DNA from 2 places in the Castellaniella sp. UC4447_H14 genome. Region 2 is predicted to be linked to the other one. Evidence: predicted binding sites of a transcription regulator. Region 2 holds the regulator's gene; the other holds the start of a gene.
What was found. The regulator NrdR, encoded in region 2, represses ribonucleotide reductase genes. The targets are predictions, from matches to a motif close to CACNANATNTNGTG.
Positions count from the first base shown of each region.

Region 1: ACVCMJ_RS03380 (ribonucleoside-diphosphate reductase subunit alpha) is a predicted target of NrdR. The motif match lies at 2,409-2,422, and genes of this name have one in related genera.

Region 1 is NZ_CM129666.1:683,861-687,542, forward strand. It holds gene ACVCMJ_RS03375 (adenosylcobalamin-dependent ribonucleoside-diphosphate reductase) at 1-2,134, opposite strand, end outside; gene ACVCMJ_RS03380 (ribonucleoside-diphosphate reductase subunit alpha) at 2,527-3,682, shown strand, end outside.
Region 2 is NZ_CM129666.1:2,024,839-2,028,520, forward strand. It holds gene ribD (bifunctional diaminohydroxyphosphoribosylaminopyrimidine deaminase/5-amino-6-(5-phosphoribosylamino)uracil reductase RibD) at 1-1,138, opposite strand, end outside; gene nrdR (transcriptional regulator NrdR) at 1,119-1,586, opposite strand; gene glyA (serine hydroxymethyltransferase) at 1,621-2,865, opposite strand; gene ACVCMJ_RS09755 (YbhB/YbcL family Raf kinase inhibitor-like protein) at 2,929-3,561, opposite strand; gene tyrS (tyrosine--tRNA ligase) at 3,587-3,682, opposite strand, start outside.

The DNA.
Region 1 (3,682 bases), 1.3 Mb from region 2:
TGGTGGCCGCCAGCACCTGCAGATTACGATTGAGCCATGGGAAATCGTCGGTGTACATATCGAGGCTGAGCATCTTGGCCACTGATCCCAGACCACGTGGCGGCCGTGCCCCATTGACCCAGATCTCGAAGGGCCGGTTCTGCAGATCGGACACGAAGACCACGAAGCTGCCCTCCGGCGTCTCGATGGCATCCGACGCCCAGCATGATGCACCGCGCGGCAGGCGCGGTCGATTGGGCCAGCGCAGGCTATTGAGCACGGGCTCGATGGTGCGCTCGAGCACGAGACGGCGGTCCGCTTCGGACAGCGATATGGCCTCGGGCTGCGAAAGCCTGTCGTCCTGCGCCGGGGCGGCCGACAGCACAGCTCCCCGCTTGCCGCTGGGCCGATAGGTCGTGATGCCTTTCAGTCCGAGTCTCCAGGCCTGCATGTACAGGTCCTTGAAGTCCTCGTACGGATAGCTGACGGCGACGTTCACGGTCTTGGAAATGGCGGCGTCGACATGGTCCTTGACGGCCGCTACCATCAGTGCGTGGTCCCGTGCGGAGATTTCCAGCGCCGTGCGGAAGTACGGCGGCAATGCGCCGGACACGTCGCCGCCCATCAACCGGTAGAGACGGTACGCGTGGTCCTCCACAGGATAGTCCTGGCGGGTGCCGTCGGCCATGCGTTTGGTGCGTGTATAGGTCCAGGAGAACGGCGGTTCGATGCCATTGGAGGCGTTGTCGGCGAAGGCAAGCGAGATGGTGCCAGTGGGCGCGATGGACGTCAGGTGGCTGTTGCGAATGCCGTGCTCGGCGATCGCCGCGCGGATGTCTTCCGGCAGGCGCTGGGCGAATCCGCTCTTCAGGTATTGTTCTGCCTTGAACCCCGGGAATGCCCCGCGTTCGCGGGCGAGGTCCACTGACGCGCGATAGGCGGCGTGGGCCACTTCGCGGGCAAACCGCGAGGCCAAGGAACGCGCCTCGTCACTGTCGTAGGCCATGCCCAGCATGATGAGGGCATCGCCCAGTCCGGTGACGCCCAGTCCGACGCGTCGCTTCAGGGCGGCTTCCGCCGCCTGTTCAGGCAATGGCCACACCGTGGCCTCCAGTACGTTGTCGAGCATGCGGACGGCGATGGCCGTGACCTCGGCCAGCCCTTGCCAGTCAACTTCGGGGGTGTCCTGCAGGCCGAAGGGGTGCTGCACGAAGCGTGTCAGGTCGATGGACCCGAGGCAGCAGCACCCATAAGCCGGCAGCGGCTGCTCGCCGCAGGGATTGGTAGCCTCCAGCGTTTCCATGTAGTGCAGGTTGTTCTCACGGTTGATCTGGTCGTGGAACAGCACGCCCGGCTCCGCATAGTCGTAGGTCGAGCGCATGATCTCATCCCAGAGCGTCCGCGCGCGGATTTCCCGATATACCCACAGCCCGTCCTCGCGCTGCCGCGCGCCTGCGGCCTTGAGCTCCTCAGAGGGCTCAGCCGGGTGCGTCAGCGGGAATGCCGCGTCCTCCTCCACGGCCTGCATGAACGCGTCGGTCACGCTCACGGACACGTTGAAGTTGGTCAGTTCGCCGGCCGTCTGCTTGGCCTGGACGAACGCCTCGATGTCGGGGTGCGTGACCGACAGGACCGCCATCTGGGCGCCGCGCCGTGCGCCGGCCGATTCGACGGTTTCGCAGGAACGGTCGAAAACGCGCATGTAGGAGACGGGTCCCGATGCCTTGGAAGCCGTGCCCTTTACCTTGGCGCCGGCCGGCCTGATGTGGCTGAAGTTGTAGCCCACCCCTCCCCCACGGCGCATGGTCTCCGCAGCCTTCTGGAGCGCATCGTAGATGCCCGGCCGGCCGTCCACCACGCTGGACACGGAGTCGCCCACGGGTTGCACGAAGCAATTGATCAGTGTGGCCTCGAGGTCCGTGCCCGCCGCCGAATTGATGCGTCCCGCAGGAATGAAGCCACGCCGTTGGGCGTCCCGAAAGAGTGTCTCGAAGTGGGCCCGTTTGCGGGCGGGTTCGACGGCGGCCAGAGCGTGGGCCACCCGCCGCTGTATCTCGTCAATGGTGGTTTCGGTGCCCTTGGCGTACTTTTCCAACAGGACTTCGGTGGAAATGGATTGCGGCTCCAGGCCCGCGATGGCGTCTGCTCGCTTCATGAAAGCTCCTCAGCAAGAGAGGCGACACACACAACCAGTAGTGGTCGCTGATCGAATTTCTACTATCCATTGTATGTCACCCGCTCACAGGGCGGCACTGATCCGGTCGCTTCAGTTTGTGTCGGGACCTGTCGTGCCGTGATAATCGCGCTATCCCCCAGACGGCCGATTTCGCCGCTGGAAACGGCACGATGACAGACGTTCACGCCACCCCGCCCTTGAACGCGCAAATCGCTTTACGGTACCATCCATTGTGTCTACAATCGGCTCCGGACACTACATGTAGTTGATGCAATGTAATCAGTGTCTGATTGCCCCTGCACCTGACTGCCCCGCCTAACGACGGACGGCGCGATTCGGGTCATGCGAATTCGACAACCAGAGGATGGATCATGATTAAGAATATCGTCAAGCGGGACGGCAGGATCGAACCCTATATCCCCAGCAAGCTGAACGGATGGGGCCGGTGGGCCGCGGCCACCCTGGGCCACAAGGTCGATTGGAGCAGCATCGTCATCCAGGCTGTCAGCACGATGCCGGACACGGTGGCCACCTCCGATTTGCAGGAAAAACTGATTCAGAACTGCCTGGACAAGGGCACGTGGTCCTACTATCTGATGGCCGGTCGGCTGTATGCCTCCCACCTGCACAAGATCATCCACGGGGAATCCATTCCGTCCGTTCGCGCGCTGCACGATCGCATGGTCGCCGACCACGTGATGGTTCGCATGGACTACGACGATGAAGACTATGCGCGGGTCGAGTCCTTCATCAATCATGAGCTCGACTACGACACGCCGCACTTTTCGCTGCATTACATCCGCAAGAAGTACAGCCTGCAGAATCGAGCGACCGGCCAGGAATACGAAACCCAGCAATTCGTCTACATGCGCATGGCCATGGCGCTGGCTGAAACCGAACCCAGGGACAAGCGCATCGACCTGGTGCGGCGGTTCTATACCGAGTTTTCCGCCAAGCGCATGTCGGCGCCTACGCCCAATTATGTGAACCTCGGCACCACACTGCGCGGCTTCGCGTCGTGCTGCGTCTATGTCGTCGACGACAATGAGGCGTCGCTGGCGGTGGGCGACCACATCGCCTATCGCATGACGGCCGCCTCCGCCGGCATCGGCAGCCACCTCATCACCCGCAGCAAGGGCAATCCGGTGCGCGGTGGTCTCATTCAGCACCAGGGAAAGCTGCCCTATCTGGCCTCGCTGGGCAAGGCGGTTCACGCCAACATGCAGGCGGGCCGCGGCGGAGCCTGCACGACCTACTACTCCGGCTTCGATCCGGAGGCCGAGGTCATCGCTTACCTGCGCAATCCGCGCAGCACCGAAGACCGGAAGAACCGCGACCTCCACTATGCGCTGGTCACGAACAAGTTCTTTGCCGAAAAAGTAGCTCGCAATGAATCGGCGTTCTCCTTCAACGTATGGACCGCCCCGGAACTCACGCGGCTGTTCTTCAGCCCGGATACCGATGCATTCAAGCGGGAATACCTGCGGCTCGAAGCGGATCCTGCCTTCAAGAAGGAATACTTCAAGC
Region 2 (3,682 bases):
GCGCCTGCCAGTGGCCCGGATGGCGCATGCGCAGCCTCACATCGCGCCCCAACTGTACCGCATCCAGAAACTCATAGGTCGGCGCCGACGACAAATCGGGCACGGGATCGGGCAACGCGGCAAGGCCCTGTCCGTCCCCCAGGATCTTCGGCGCGACATAGCCGATCCACTCGTCCACCAGGTCCGCCGCCACCAATGCACCGTGCAGACGCGCACCGGCCTCGACGTGCACCTCGTTGATCTCGTGCTGGCCCAGCCAGCGCATCAGCGCCGGCAGCGACAGTGCTCCCCTGGCATCGGCGGGAAGCACAATCACGCGCACGTTGCGCGCAGCCAGCCGGGCGGTCTTCGCGGCGTCGGCCCGCGCAGTGAACACCCAGACCGGGTCGCCGTTGATGAGGCGCGCTTGTTCACCCAACATGAATTGCGTATCGAGCACCGCGCGAATGGGCTGGCGATCGGTCTCGATCGCGCGCACGTCCAACAGCGGATCATCCGCGAGCACAGTGCCGATGCCTGTGAGCACGAGACAGGCGCGCGCGCGCCAGCGGTGGCCGTCCGCACGGGCAGCCTCGCCCGTGATCCATTGCGAGCGGCCGTCGGGCAGCGCAGTGCGGCCGTCGAACGACAGAGCCGACTTCAGCCACAGCCAAGGGACGCCGCGCGTCATGCGCGCGCAAAAGCCGGGATTCAAGGCCAGAGAGTCCGACGCAAGCAGCCCCACGTCGACACGGACACCCGCGCTCCGCAGGCGGGCAATCCCGCCACCGGCCACCCGGGGATTCGGATCCTGGAGCCCCACCACCACGCGCGATACACCGGCGCGGATCAAGGCATCGGCACACGGGGGCGTGCGCCCCTGGTGGCTACAGGGTTCCAGCGTAACGTAGGCCGTCGCGCCGCGCAGGTCCATGCCCTGGGATGCGGCCTCATGCAAAGCCTGGGCCTCAGCGTGGCGCCCCCCGACTTTCTGCGTGAAACCCTCCGCCAGCCAACGCCCGTCGCGCACCAGCACGCACCCCACCCTGGGGTTGGGATTGCTCAGGAACAGGGCCTGTTCAGCGGCCGTCAATGCCCGCCGCATCCAGCGGCGATCCTCTGGCGAATAGCCCGACGGATCAGTCGGCGGCGTCGTCATGCGCCCGAAACTCTTCGATGGCCCGCACGAATTCGTGGATGTCGCCAAAGCTGCGGTAGACCGAGGCAAAACGCACGTAGGCAACCTGGTCAAGCTGCCGCAACTCGGCCATGACCAGCTCGCCCACGGCATCGGAAGCGATCTCGCGCTGGCCGCTGGTGAGCAGCCGCTCCTGGATCCGCGCCACGGCGGCATCCAGCGCCGTAGCGCTCACCGGCCGCTTGCGCAGGGCCAGCGCCATGCTGGCCCGCAGCTTGAGCGGATCAAAGTCGGCGCGGGTCCCATTGCGCTTGACTACGGCCGGCATCATCAGATCGACTCGCTCGTAGGTCGTGAAACGGCGGTCACAGGCCGAGCAACGGCGGCGGCGCCGAATGGTGTCGCCTTCTTCGGAGACCCGGGAATCGATGACCTGGGTGTCGGGGCAGCTACAGAATGGACACTTCATGGCGTGAAGGGCGCGAGGCGCCCATCCTGGTGGATCAGCGGTACACCGGCAGGCGCCGGGTGAGCTCGTCGACCCGCGCCCGGACCTGGGCGATGTTGCCGGCGTCTTCGGGATTGTCCAGAACGTCGGCAATCAGGTTGCCCGTGAGTTCGGCCTCGGCTTCCTTGAAGCCGCGCGTGGTCATGGCCGGCGTTCCCAGGCGGATGCCGCTGGTGACGAAGGGCTTTTCGGGATCGTGCGGAATGGCATTTTTGTTGACGGTAATGTGGGCCTGTCCGAGTACGGCCTCCGCAGCCTTGCCCGTAATGCCCTTGGCGCGCAGATCGACCAGCATGACGTGGCTTTCGGTGCGCCCCGATACGATGCGCAGACCTCGCTTGACCAGGGTATTGGCCAGCACCTGGGCGTTCTTGGCAACCTGTGCGGCATAACTCTTGAACTCAGGCTGCAGCGCTTCCTTGAAGGCCACGGCCTTGGCCGCAATGACGTGCATGAGGGGCCCGCCCTGGATGCCCGGGAAGATCGCGGAATTGACGAGCTTTTCGAATTCGGACTTCATCAGGATGACGCCGCCCCGCGGCCCGCGCAACGACTTGTGCGTGGTCGTCGTGACGAAATCCGCATGGGGGAAGGGATTCGGATAGACGCCGCCGGCCACCAGGCCGGCATAGTGGGCGATGTCGATCATCAGCAACGCGCCATTGTCATGCGCGATGCGCGCCATGCGCTCGAAATCAATGCGCAACGAATAGGCCGACGCCCCACCCACGATGAGCTTGGGCTTGTGTTCACGCGCCAGGGCCTCGAGCTGGTCATAGTCCAGCACCTCGTTGTCATCCAGACCATACGAAATGAAGCGATAGAGTTTGCCGGAGGCATTGACCGGCGAACCGTGCGTCAGATGCCCGCCCTCGGCCAGGCTCATGCCCAGCACCGTATCGCCCGGCTTGAGCACCGCCATGTAGACCCCTTGATTGGCCTGGGAACCGGAATTGGGCTGGACGTTGGCGGCTTCGGCGTTGAAGATCTGCTTCACACGGTCAATGGCGAGCTGCTCCACCACATCGACGTTCTCGCAACCCCCGTAATAGCGCTTGCCCGGATAGCCCTCGGCGTACTTGTTCGTCAGTTGCGTGCCCTGGGCCTGCATCACGGCGGGGCTGGCGTAGTTCTCGGAGGCGATCAGTTCGATGTGCTGTTCCTGGCGAACATTTTCCTTCTGGATGGCGGCCCAGACGTCGGGGTCGGCCTTATCGAGGGTGATGGAGCGGTCAAACATGGAGGATCCTAGAGGGGCATGAAAGGCGGGTTGAACGAAGCATTCTATCGCGATCGCCGCACGCTACAGCACGTGGAGGCGCGGATTCAGGGTATAGGTGCCAGTGATCGAGGCCTGATCCAGCACATGGCCCTGCAAGGCTGCCTGGACTTGTGCCCCCGTAAAGCGTCCCGAGACGTCGAGCTCGGCCACATCCAGCGCGTGCACGGTAAACACGTAGCGGTGAACCAGCGCGTCGTTCCAGGGTGGGCAGGGACCATCGTAGCCAAAATAATCGCCGTTCATGTCGCGGTCGGCGGCAAACCAGCCCGTGTAGTCATTCAGCCCCTGGCGGGTACCGTCCAGGGCGAGCGGCCCGGCCTTGCCGCGCGGCGTGATGCCGTTCGAATAGCTGCCCTCGGCCAGCGCGCGCACGTCCGCCGCCACGTCGACCAGCGCCCAATGGTAGAAATCAGCGCGCGGAAGATCCGCAGGAACCTCGCGCCCGATCTGGTTCACGTCGTCGGGCTTGGTGGGTACATCGAGATCCACCGCGAGGACCGCAAAGGAGCGGGTGCCGCCTGGCACATCGGCCCACGCCAGATGGGGGTTGCGGTTTCCGGCCAGGGCCACGTGCAATTGCGGATCAATGCGTGCAAAGGCGTTGCGTTCGGGAATGGTCCCCTGGTCGGGGAAGGAATCGCTATGCAGTTTCATGATCATGGCCCTCCGGAAGTGCCGCCTAGGTCAATGTCACCCGGGCGAATCTGCGTTTGCCGACCTGCATGACATAAGTGCCTGCAGGCAACTTCAGGGATTTGTCCTCGACCCGGTCACC